DNA from 2 places in the Staphylococcus sp. 11262D007BW genome. Region 2 is predicted to be linked to the other one. Evidence: predicted binding sites of a transcription regulator. Region 2 holds the regulator's gene; the other holds the start of a gene.
The links. Region 2 encodes LexA, which represses DNA repair genes until DNA is damaged. Its sites were predicted from a motif close to CGAACATATGTTCG; they were not measured.
Positions count from the first base shown of each region.

Region 1: the regulator LexA is predicted to act here: its motif matches at 2,518-2,531, upstream of addB (helicase-exonuclease AddAB subunit AddB).

Region 1 covers NZ_JBPWPJ010000001.1:414,081-420,672, reverse strand. The annotation lists gene addB (helicase-exonuclease AddAB subunit AddB) at 1-2,344, opposite strand, end outside; gene elxI1 (epilancin biosynthesis-related protein ElxI1) at 2,730-2,951, opposite strand; gene lepB (signal peptidase I) at 3,083-3,664, opposite strand; gene lepB (signal peptidase I) at 3,678-4,202, opposite strand; gene ACEE93_RS02135 (glucose-6-phosphate isomerase) at 4,443-5,774, opposite strand; gene ACEE93_RS02130 (argininosuccinate synthase) at 6,033-6,592, shown strand, end outside.
Region 2 covers NZ_JBPWPJ010000001.1:790,775-797,366, forward strand. The annotation lists gene ACEE93_RS03830 (BCCT family transporter) at 1-372, shown strand, start outside; gene rpmG (50S ribosomal protein L33) at 458-607, opposite strand; gene rpsN (30S ribosomal protein S14) at 773-1,042, shown strand; gene ACEE93_RS03845 (CAP domain-containing protein) at 1,267-2,223, shown strand; gene lexA (transcriptional repressor LexA) at 2,299-2,922, opposite strand; gene sosA (DNA damage-induced cell division inhibitor SosA) at 3,062-3,295, shown strand; gene ACEE93_RS03860 (DUF896 domain-containing protein) at 3,378-3,614, shown strand; gene tkt (transketolase) at 3,718-5,706, shown strand; gene ACEE93_RS03870 (YneF family protein) at 5,849-6,088, shown strand; gene ACEE93_RS03875 (CcdC family protein) at 6,268-6,592, shown strand, end outside.

The DNA of each region.
Region 1 (6,592 bases), 380 kb from region 2:
AAGTTTCAAATCTTGAGACACTCGCATTAATAGAACGTCCATATAAATCGCCCGCTAATTCACGAGAGAGCTGAATCGTGTGGTTATTATATGTGAGCGCCGTTTCTAAAAATGGCATACTATGATTTAAATCTTCGTGACGTCGCATGACATTGTAAACGGCAAACCATATATCTGAAACTAGTCCATCTTCCAACCATAATTTCATCGCTTCAAACAAATGGGTTTTCGTTTGATGAGGGTGCTCTACAAGAGACAACGTATGTCGCTCATGTAAATGATGAATATTGATTGTATCTAAATCAGTAAACAACACTTGAATATCATTTAAATACGGACTTTTTTCTCGATGCGCTCCACTACCATCCATTAAACTGTAAGAAAATGTTACGCGCTCTGTTGCACGTGTCATCGCGTAATAACATACAAATGCTTCATCCATTTGTAAAATATCGGCAGTCGGGCTAAGTTGGAATCCAGTATGTGCTTCGAAATGTTTTTTATCTTCATCAGACATTAAACTAGACCCACTCATTGCTTGTGGCATAATACCGTCATTCATGCCGATTAAAAAGACATGTTTTTTATTATCGACTTTAGCTAAATCCATCGTACCAATAGATACCTGATCGATTGTTTGCGGAATCATCGAAAACTCTAATTCATTTAATCCAATATCTAATACTTCTAAAAAGCGGTTTAAGGACATTGAACGTGTATCAAAAACAGTAACAATGTCATCAAGCACTCGAATAAAGCCATTCCAGATTTGATCAATTTCTTCTGCTTCAGTATGTAATCCTTCAACATCCAATTGATCTCGACGTGTCATCAACTGATTGGGTAGTTCGAAACTTTCCATCACTTCATAAAAAGCAGTCGCAAATTCATACGCATTTTGACCTTGTGTCAGTTTCGATTCAAATTGAAGTAACTGATTAAAAATAGACTCTTTCATATGAATAACGCGTTCATATATTTCTGTTTCTTCTTCGGTTAATGCTTTATTAGGACGCATCCCTAATTTTTGAAATTGTTCTAGTTTAAAATAGTTAGGATCAATCCATCTTTTACCATATATACCGCGTTCAATTGCATAGTTCTCTAAAATTTCTACCAACATTTCCTCATTGGGATAATGTTCTGTTAAAACATGTGTTTTTAGTAAACGCATCAATGGCTCAAATTTCCAATTCGTGCGAATCACTTCGATTAATGCACGAAGCATTTCCATTACAGGATGATCTGTCATTGAAGGTTTAACATCAATATTATATGGAATATCAAATTGCGGCAAAATAGACTCTAATAAATAAACATAAGCAGGATCACGGTATAAAATCGCCATATCCTGATAACGATATCCTTCTTCTCGACAATGGCGTATAATCCGTCGTGCAACTTCATTAATCTCTTCACGAGTGGTAGATGCTTCTAATATTTGAACATGTCCGCTACTTGATCTATTCTCGTCGGGTTGTAATGCATCAAATTGCGCCTCTATATGTTTCATGTCTGTATTATTAAAACGCATTACCTCTGTAAATGGAACCGTCTCTAACTGTTGCCCAGTACGTGCTGCAATATCTTGAATTTGTTTTAAAGATTCGGAAGGCTTTCGAAACATACTAAATACATCTTTATCTCCATCTGTCGTTAACAATACTGTGACGGATTTAGCATGACGAACAAGTGCCTCTATTACTTGATACTCTTGTGTTGAAAAGTTATGAAAGCCATCAATATAAATATCTGCACGTTTTAACCAATCTGATTCAGGAATTTTTTCAATAAAACGACGCATTAACGCCTCGCCTGTAATATATTCATTAGACATACGTTCGACTAAGCGTTCATAAACTAACCCAATATCATGTAATTTATCTCGTAACCTTAATTCAAGCTGTTCATCATGAGCTGCTTCTTTTACAACTTCAGGTGTGACCGCATATTTTTCTAAATCTTGAATTTGTTCACGTAACTTAGTGCTAAAACCTAAGTATTCAACTTGTGTATGATATAGTTTTAAATGCTTTTTCTCTTCTTTTAAAATATCGTAAATCATCATTTCAATCGCAATAGATGATAAGCGTTGTTCCTGAACACCGCCTAGCTCTTGAAAAATACGGTGACTTAAACGTTCAAAGTGTAATACTTCTGCTCGTAAACTCCCTTTAAGCTCAGGATCATTCACAAAGGCTTGTTCATATAAATAGGTTGCTTGCATCGGTGAAATAATAATCATCGGATCGCCAATAGGTTGTTTGGCCAACTGAGATTTAATTTCTGATAACATTTGGGTACTTTTACCTGTACCTGCCCGACCGATAAATGTACGAAACATAAAGGACCTCCTTCTTTCAAAACACGTCTTTATTATATCATTCATACGAATCATAATATATCTTGATAGATAGGCTTTTTAAACCTTATTCAACCATAAAAGCGATTGGGAGAAAAGCGTTAAAACGCTTCGAATATCAGTGAATTAGTGTTTGTGATACAGGCTAGTGATAGCGAGCAAACGTTCCTTATATAGAAAACGAACGAAATAAAGAACGACTTCGTTTAGTAAGTCGTTCTTACAAAGGTGACATAGCACATTTGATTATTTATGGTCTGTCAAATTTTGGCGCACCGTGAATTTTCCGCCCAAAATACTGCTTTTGCGAGCCCGTTAACCAAATTTCTAGCGCATTCATGCTTTATGCCCCAACCTCAAATATCATTCAATGAGATTCACTTTTAAATTTATCTTTGATCATTTCTGAGGGAATGGCAAAGCCAAACATTAGACCAATCAATATAAATGTGATGTATTTATACTCTAAAACAGGAATGTGTATATGCCATCCAAAAACGTTATTTCCAACACTCATTATAAATTTTATAAATAACAATATCGCACAACTACGCGCTAAAACCTCTAAAACAGTTGTTAAAGATTTCATCAATATCCCCCTTTGTTTTATAAAATGTATTACACTATGATTTGTTTGTATATTATACAGTACAAACATAAAAAAGAAAGTTAAACAACGATGCGTTGCTTAACTTTCTTAAATGTTTGTATTCACTATCTTTAGGCTGCCTCAGGGTCTGTGTGATCTGGATTAAAATTAAATTTAAATTCATTAAATGGCCAGAAGCGGAATGCCACTGTACCTACAATTTGATCTTTATCAATCAAACCAAACGCACGACTATCTTGACTGACTTCTCGATTGTCACCTAATACTAAATATTTATTGTCTGGAATTTTGGCTTGTCCATTACTACCAGGTAAGTCTTCTGATTTAAAGCTACCTGTGATCATCTCGCCCCTCTTATTTTCTTCATTATAATCTAAGTATGGTTCATCTACTTTTTGACCATTGAGGTATAATTGATCTTGTTTATACTCTACTTCATCACCAGGTTTACCTATGATTCGTTTAACGTAATCATCATTTTCATTAGCGTGAAAGACAACTACATTACCGTTATCTAAACGATTAAATGTTTTACTGAGTTGATTAACAATAACGCGATCACTATCTTTTAAAGTAGGATACATTGAATCGCCACTTACATTATAGGGTTTAATCACAAATGCGTATAATAGACCTACAACAAGTAATGCTATACCTAAAGACACAATCCATTCAATGGTTTCTTTTTTCAATTTTTGACACCTCTTATGATTTAAAATTTACAGTTAGTTGATCAAATGGGAAATAACGCAATAATACTGAGCCTTCAATATCTTCTTTACGAATCAGACCAAATGTTCTTGAATCCTCTTTGTTTTGGCGTTGATCATTTAACACAATATAACTTTGTGGAGGAATAATATCACTTTGCGTTTTGGGTAACGTCTCAGCGCTCCAACTCTGTTTATCTTTTTCCGAAGCGTATGGTTCCTCTACTGGACGATTATCTAGCTCTAACTGTCCTGAGTTGAATACGACAGACTGACCTGGTTCACCGATTAAGCGCCCCAGTCGATACTGTCCATCATGTTGATAAACAATAACGTCCCCATGATGTAATATATTTAGGCGCGGTGCGAGTTTATTGAGTATCAAACGATCATCTTGTTGAAACGTAGGAGCCATATTGTCTTCTTCTACTTGATAAGGTATAACAATAAAAAGTACAAGAAAACTAATTACACCGATTGCCAACAATAACGCAATTAACGTTCTTATTGTCGCTCTCATCCTCTCACTCTCACCTTCTCACTGTCTTAACAATATGCTTCATCTTATCATAATTTGTATATGAATGTTACTGATTTACATCTTCTCACGACTAAATCCCTCTTTATGCATAAAATATACTTTACTATGCATATTAGCTTATAAAATAGCGCAATCTTAACTATAGACACGTTATAAAAAAAGTTGAGACGCGTGTAACGTCTCAACTTTAACTCAAAATATTGATCGTTTGGATAAATTTTATAAACGTTCTTCTAATTCTTTTTTCTTATCTTCAAATCCTGGCTTACCTAAAAGTGCGAACATATTTTGTTTATATGCTTCAACACCTGGTTGGTTAAATGGATTAACACCTAATTGATAACCACTCATCGCTACTGCCAATTCAAAGAAGTATACTAAATAACCATACGTTTCAGCATCTAATCTTGGCACTGTGATAACTAAGTTTGGCACTCCGCCATCTGTATGCGCAAGTAATGTACCTTCAAATGCTTTAGCATTAACTTCATCAATAGTTTTGCCAGCAAGATAATTTAAACCATCTAAGTCATCTGCATCTTCTTCAATTGTAATTTCATGCTTTGGTGTAGCCACTTTAATTACTGTTTCGAATAAGAAGCGACGACCTTCTTGAACATACTGACCTAATGAGTGAAGGTCTGTTGTAAAGTTCGCACTTGATGGATAAATACCTTTTAAGTCTTTACCTTCTGATTCACCAAATAATTGTTTCCACCATTCATTAAAGTATTGTAATGATGGTTCATAGTTAATCAGCATTTCTGTTGTATAACCTTTATTGTATAACACGTTTCGGATTGTTGCGTATTGATAAGCAATATTATCAGATAATGCATCTGAGGATAACTCTTCGCGCGCTTTGGCAGCCCCTTGCATCATTGTTTCGATATCAATACCCGCTACCGCAATTGGTAATAAACCGACAGCAGTGAGTACTGAGAAGCGACCACCTACATCATTTGGTACTACAAATGACTCATATCCTTCATTTGTCGCAAGTTGTTTTAATGCACCTTTTTCTTTATCTGTTGTTGCAAAAATGCGTTTTACAGCTTCTTCTTTGCCGTATTTTTCTTCTAATAATTGTTTAAATAAGCGAAATGCAACAGCTGGTTCTGTCGTTGTACCAGATTTTGAAATCACGTTAACTGAGTAATCTTTCCCATCTAAATAATCGATAAGTTCTTGAAGATAAGAAGATGATAAATGATGTCCAGCGAAAATAATTTCCGGACCATCTTGTTCTTTTTTAAATGCTGGCGTTAACATTTCGATTGCTGAACGTGCACCTAAATAAGAACCACCAATACCGACAACCACTAATACATCAGAATTAGATTTAATACGTTCTGATGCTTCTAAAATGCGGTTGAATTCTTCTTTATCATAGTTCACTGGTAAATCAATCCAACCTAAAAAGTCATTACCTGCACCAGTTTTGTTATGAATCGTTTGATGAATATGCTTAACGATATCTTGTTGTTGGTCTAATTCATGTTGGCCAAAAAAATTTAAAGCTTTTTGATAATCTAATTGGATATGTGTCATGCCTATTGCCTCCTCAATGAATCTCAATTCGCTTTTATTTTACTAACTTCCCCCTTTAAATTCAATTAACATAATCTGACAATTCATCTCATAAATTTTTATGTATATTTATTTAAGAACTTGCATATTAAATCATATGTGTTATAGTAGAGATATCTTAAAAATAAATGACCACACATTCAAAGCATTTTTGATGTACGAAACAGGTCTATTTGTATAAAATAATAGCGTAAAATTTAAATAGAGGTGACGTAAAAGATGAAGGAAAAAGTAGTTTTAGCATATTCAGGTGGATTAGATACAAGTGTAGCTGTTCAATGGCTTATCGAACAAGGTTATGACGTCATTGCTTGTTGCTTAGACGTAGGTGAAGGTAAAGATCTTGATGTTGTTTATCAAAAAGCATTAGACATGGGTGCTGTTGAATCTCACGTTATCGACGCAACAGAAGAATTCGCAAATGATTACGTTGGTTATGCCATCAAATCAAACTTAAAATACGAAGGTGTATACCCACTCGTATCAGCATTATCTCGTCCATTAATTTCTAAAAAACTTGTAGAAATTGCACACAAAACAAATGCTTCAGCCATCGCACATGGTTGTACAGGTAAAGGGAACGACCAAGTTCGTTTCGAGGTTGCTATTAAAGCATTAGACCCAGAATTAAAAGTGATTGCACCTGTTAGAGAATGGGGTTGGAGTCGTGAAGAAGAGATTGATTATGCCAAAAAACATAATATCCCTGTTTCTATCGGCAAAGAATCACCTTATTCTATCGACCAAAACTTATGGGGTCGCAGTAACGAATGTGGTAT
Region 2 (6,592 bases):
GGCATATTTAGTACTTTACCGATGGGAAGTATACTTTCACTTATAGCGTTATTATTAATTATATCGTTTTTTATCACTTCAGCAGATTCGGCAACATTTGTAATTGGTATGCAAACATCGTTCGGTCGTTTAACACCAAGTGGATTTGTGAAGATTATTTGGGGGATTGCATTGTCAGCCATCGCATATATATTATTATTAGCTGGTGGCGAAACAGGATTAGATGCTTTACAGTCCGCCGCCATTATTTCAGCTTTGCCGTTTAGTATTGTGGTCATTTTTATGGTGATAGCCTTTTATAAAGATGCCAATGCAGAGCGGAAATTTTTAGGTTATACCTTAGAAGCAAATCAAAATAAAAAAGAGGATTAATAAAATAAAAGCAATGTTTCTACATCTAGATAGAAACATTGCTTTTTGTCGTATTTTTGAGGCTTTTAAAATAATAGGATACTTATTATTTTGTTTCTCTATGAAGTGTGTGTTTATTTAATCTTGGACAATACTTCATCATTTCAATACGTTCTGGATTTGTACGTTTATTTTTAGTAGTAATGTAGTTACGATCGCCACATTCTGTGCATGCTAAAGTAATATTAACGCGCATGACAATCCCTCCTTTATGTTAAATTAGAATAATTACGTTTTAATATTTTACCACGACTTTGTTTATTTGCCAATCTTTTCGTAAGGGAAAAAGTAATTCTTGATACACAGCGAGTAGATGTGTTATGATTCAAAGCGTAATAATTACGATTTAGGAGTGGAATAAATGGCAAAAAAATCTAAAGTTGTCAAAGAACAAAAACGTGAAGAAATGGTAAAAAAATATGCAGCATTGCGACGTGAATTAAAAGAAAAAGGTGACTATGAAGCGTTAAAAAAATTACCAAGAGATGCTTCGCCTACACGATTAACACGTAGATGCAAAGTAACAGGACGTCCACGTGGTGTCATGAGAAAATTTGAAATGTCACGTATCGCTTTTAGAGAACATGCACATAAAGGACAAATACCTGGTGTCAAAAAATCTAGCTGGTAAGCAGTATCTTTCTTTATTAATATTCTAAAAAGCTGTAACATGTATTTTAAGTATTTCATAAGCGTAAATCGTGAGAACCTTAAACAACGATTATTTAATGTGAAATATTAATCTAACATGCTTACGTTATTTTTATTTTATAATGGTAGCATTGTAAAAGTAGGGTGAAGACAATTAAAAAGTTTTTCATTTTTGTTATCATTGGAATTGTTTTGATGCTTGTTATGCCGATACGTCCGTCTTCAACGCTAAGTGAACTAACACAGCCGATCAATGAAAAAATTGACCAACTTATCGATGGTAAAGCACAAGGGCAAGAATTGAAAACACCTGAAGAACAATCATTTGCATTTGGTAATGTGCAGATGAATATGGATAAAAAAGAGGCTGAAGAGATACTTGGCAAGCCAAAAGATAGTATAGATAATGAATATGGCACTAAGTGGTATGTGTATCATGATCGTTATCGTAATTTTGTGATGGTAAGTTATATTAATGATAAAGTTAATGGACTTTATACCAATCAAAATATTATAACATCAAAAAATGGATTAAAGTATAATTCACCTAAAGCATCAGTTCGTGATCAATTAGGAGAGCCGTTAACTGAAATTAAAAAAGGAAATATTGTGTTTCAACAAAACAACAATGAATATGATGTGTTTAACAATGATAATATCTACACTACAGTTTTTTATGATCAACATGAAAATAATCAAGTAACAGGTATGATGTTAATTAGTGAAACGTTAGAAAATCGATTGAAACAACAATATGCATCACCTTCAAAAAGTCTTGCGCAAAGTTTTGAACTTGAAGATTTTTATCTTATTAATGCGACACGTGTGCAAAAAGGATTAACTCCATTAGAATATAATGATCAGACAACAACAACTGCTAGAAAACATAGTAAGGATATGGCAGAAAATCATTATTTTGATCATACTAATTTAGAGGGTAAATCTCCTTTTGACCGTCTTAAAGATGATGGAATCAGTTACCGAGTAGCTGCAGAAAATTTAGCTTATGGTCAAGTCAGTGGTATTTATGCGCATCACGGTTTGATGAATTCATTAGGACACAGAAAGAATATTTTAAATAAAGATGTTCATACATTAGGTGTGGGTGTAGATTTTAATTCTAGAAACCAACCATATTGGACAGAATTATATACAAATTAACACTATGAATTAATTGAAAAAGGCACAGAGCAATTGAGCTCTGTGCCTCTTTTTTTAAGGAGTGCGTTAAAACGATTAAAATTCTCTAAATAAACCAATAACCTTACCTAAAACTGTAACTTGATTTAGGTAAATAGGTGAAAGTGTGCTATTTTCAGGTTGTAATCTATAACGATTTTTTTCTTTATAAAAGCGTTTTACTGTGGCTTCTTCTTCCTCTGTCATTGCAACGATAATATCACCATTTTCGGCAAAAGCCTGACTACGTACAATCACTCTATCCCCATCTAAAATACCTGCTTCAATCATACTATCCCCAACAACATTGAGAATGAAAATTTGGCCATTATGAGTAGAAGTGAAATGCTCAGGTAATGGATAATATTCTTCAACATTTTCAACTGCAGTAATCGGTGCACCAGCTGTAACCTTACCAATTACGGGAACATAAACCGTTTCTTCCATGTTAATAGGTTCCTCCATAAGGTCACTTACGATCTCAATAGCACGCGGTTTAGTTGGGTCACGTTTGATGTACCCTTTTTCTTCTAAACGAGATAAATGACCATGGACTGTAGAGCTTGATGCTAAACCGACCGCTTCACCAATTTCACGAACACTTGGTGGATAGCCTTTAGCTTGCACAATCTGCTTAATAAAATTAAAAATTTCTTCTTGTCTTTTTGTAAGTTCTTTCATTTTTTGCACTCCTTCTGTGAATTTAACACAATTATATCATATTATACGAACGCTAACAAACGTTTGTTCGTTCGGTATTGACATAGAACATCTGTTCTGATAAATTATCTATACAAACAAATGTTCCGGAGGTTTAGAAATGAGTTATATTAAATCAATATCATTAGAAGTTTATTTATATACAATAGTCTTTTTGTGTTCTATTATCTTGTTTTTAACGTTTATCACAATAACAAACTATAACCAAAATTACGAACAAACGTACGAAATGACAGACCATCAATTAAATCAAAAGTATATATTGCAACATACCACATACGAACATAGTGAGTTAGATAATCAGTCAAGTAAGGCGGTTTCAGTTCAACCATAATAAGCCATTGAGTTTAAGCGTTTGGTTTTATCAATTTTTTCTGTTATATTTTGAGAAGAAAATTTGATGGAGGTAACCAATTATGTTGAGTCAAGAAAAATTATCACGTATCAATGAATTGGCGAATAAAAAGAAAACTCAAGGGTTAACTGAAGAAGAGGCAAAAGAACAATCAAAATTAAGAAGCGAATATTTAGAAACATTTAGAAAAAGTTTTAAAGACCAAATAGAAAATACTAAAGTAATTGATCCGGAGGGTAATGATGTTACACCGGAAAAAGTTAAAGAAATACAACGTTTAAATAATAAACGTAGCTAATATAAATAAAAATCTTTAATATAATAGTATTCTATTAAGCTTTACATTGAGTTATCAGTTATAATAGAGGTATGTAAAGTTCCAAGGAAAGGAAGTCTTTAAAATGACAGTTAATAAAGATATGAAAGCAATCAATACAATTCGAGGATTAAGTATTGATGCAATCGAAAAAGCGAATTCAGGACACCCTGGTTTACCGATGGGTGCAGCTCCAATGGCATATACATTATGGACACGCCATTTAAATTTCAATCCAAAATCAGATGATTATTTCAATAGAGATCGATTTGTATTATCTGCTGGTCATGGTTCAGCGCTTTTATATAGTTTACTCCATGTATCTGGTAGTTTAGATATGGAAGAGTTAAAACAATTTAGACAATGGGACTCTAAGACACCAGGACACCCAGAGTATAAACATACGCAAGGTGTTGAAATCACAACTGGTCCACTAGGGCAAGGGTTTGCTATGTCTGTAGGTATGGCAATGGCTGAAAAACATCTTGCTGCGAAATTTAATAAAGATGATATTTCAGTGGTTGACCATTATACGTATGTATTGGCGTCAGATGGAGACTTAATGGAAGGTATTTCTCATGAAGCGGCTTCATTAGCAGGTCATCTAAAACTAGATAAATTAATTGCATTATACGATTCAAACGACATTTCATTAGATGGTGAAACAAGCAAGTCTTTCTCTGAGAATATTCAACAACGCTTTGAAGCATATGGTTGGAATCATATCTTAGTTAAAGATGGAAATGATATTGAAGCGATTGATCAAGCTATCACAGAAGCGAAATCACAAAATGGGCCAACAATTATAGAAGTTAAAACAATTATAGGTTATGGTTCACCTAATAAATCAAATAGTAATAGCTCTCACGGTGCACCATTAGGAGAAGATGAAAGAAAATTAACATTCGCAAACTATGAACTGGATGATTCAAAACATTTCCACGTTGATAGTGAAGTATACGATATTTTTAAAGAAACGATGATTAAACGTGCAGATGAACACGAAGCACAATGGAAAGCTGATCTTGAAAAGTATACTCAGCAATATCCAGAGCTTGCGAAAGAATTTAAATTAGCATTAGCTGGCGAATTGCCTGAAGGATATGAAAAACAATTACCATTATTTGATAAAGATCATAAAGCAGCAACAAGAGCTGATTCAGGTGAGATTATTCAATCAATTAATCAATCAGTTCCTTCATTCTTTGGTGGATCAGCTGATTTAGCATCATCTAACAAATCAAATGTTAAAGAGGCACTTGACTTTTCTGCTGAAGAGGGCAGTGGTAAAAACATTTGGTTTGGTGTAAGAGAATTTGCTATGGCTGCTGCTGTGAATGGTATGGCTGCGCATGGTGGATTACACCCATATGCTGCTACGTTCTTTGTGTTCAGTGACTATTTAAAACCTGCATTACGCTTAGCAGCTATTATGGGATTACGTTCTTCATTTGTGTTTACACATGATTCTATTGCAGTTGGTGAAGATGGTCCAACACATGAACCAATTGAACAACTTGCAGGACTAAGAGCAATTCCAAACTTAAATGTCATTCGACCAGCAGATGGTAATGAAACACGTGTAGCTTGGAAGATCGCATTAGAATCAAATGGTACACCAACAGCACTCGTATTAACACGCCAAGGTCTTCCAGTTCTTGATGTTGAGGAGTCAAAAGTTGAAGAAGGGGTTCGTAAAGGAGCTTATGTTGTTTACGAATCAAATAGTGATATAGACTATATTCTATTTGCAACAGGTTCAGAAGTAAGTTTATCTGTGGAAGTTGCTAAATCATTAGAATCAGAAGGTAAAGGCGTACGTGTTGTATCTATGCCAAACTGGAACGCATTTGAAGCACAATCAAAAGAGTACAAAGACGCTATTCTATTACCAAATGTTGAAAAACGTGTTGCTATCGAAATGGGTGCTTCATTAGGATGGCATAAATATGTAGGAATGAACGGTCTGGTTATCGGTATCGACCGTTATGGTGCAAGTGCGCCTGGTGATTTAGTAGTTGAAAAATATGGTTTCACTAAAGAAGATATACTCAAACAAATTGCAGAACTATAATGACTTTTGAGAGACCGTGAATCGGTTTTCTAGAGTATACACACTTTATATCTTAACCTCTGTTCTATTTAAAAGCATATTTACTATTAGATTACCTTGAAATAGTGAAATAATTTTAGTAAAATGCAAAAGGACATAGAAAGTGGGTGAAACTATGGCTACATGGTTGGCAATATTATTAATTGTGATTGCACTAATCATTGGGTTAGTTGGTGGATTCTTCTTAGCCCGTAAATATATGATGGATTATTTAAAAAAGAACCCACCAATTAATGAAGAGATGCTTAGAATGATGATGATGCAAATGGGACAAAAACCATCACAAAAGAAAATTAATCAAATGATGACGATGATGAATAAAAACATGGATAAAAAAATGTAATATTCTTATCGTTATTGAAAGCAAGGGTTTAACGAACGTTAAGTTTCACAAACCCTTGCTTTTATTTTTACTGATAACACTCAATTCTTTTATAAATTGTTATTCCAATTTATGATGTATTCTTTAAGAATATGATATACTAGATGGTGTTCTTTATCGGTTATAGTAGGAGGTTTAAATTGACGTATTTAGTATTATCAATTCTGATTGCATTTGTAATGGGAGCTGGCGTCATTGTCGTAAGGATGAAAGCTCAGAAATACCCTGTCAACGAGAAGAAAATCATCTTACCTCCATTTTTTATGGCAACTGGAGCATTGATGTATGTTGTGCCTTATTTTAGGTTAACGGGGTCTGAAATATTAGAATCAGTCGTGGTCGGTGTTCTATTTTCAAGTGTGCTTATTGTTACATCACACTTCGAAATACATGGAAATCAAATTTATTTAAAAAAATCTAAAGCATTTCCAATTGTACTGATTAGTTTATTAGTTATTCGAACAG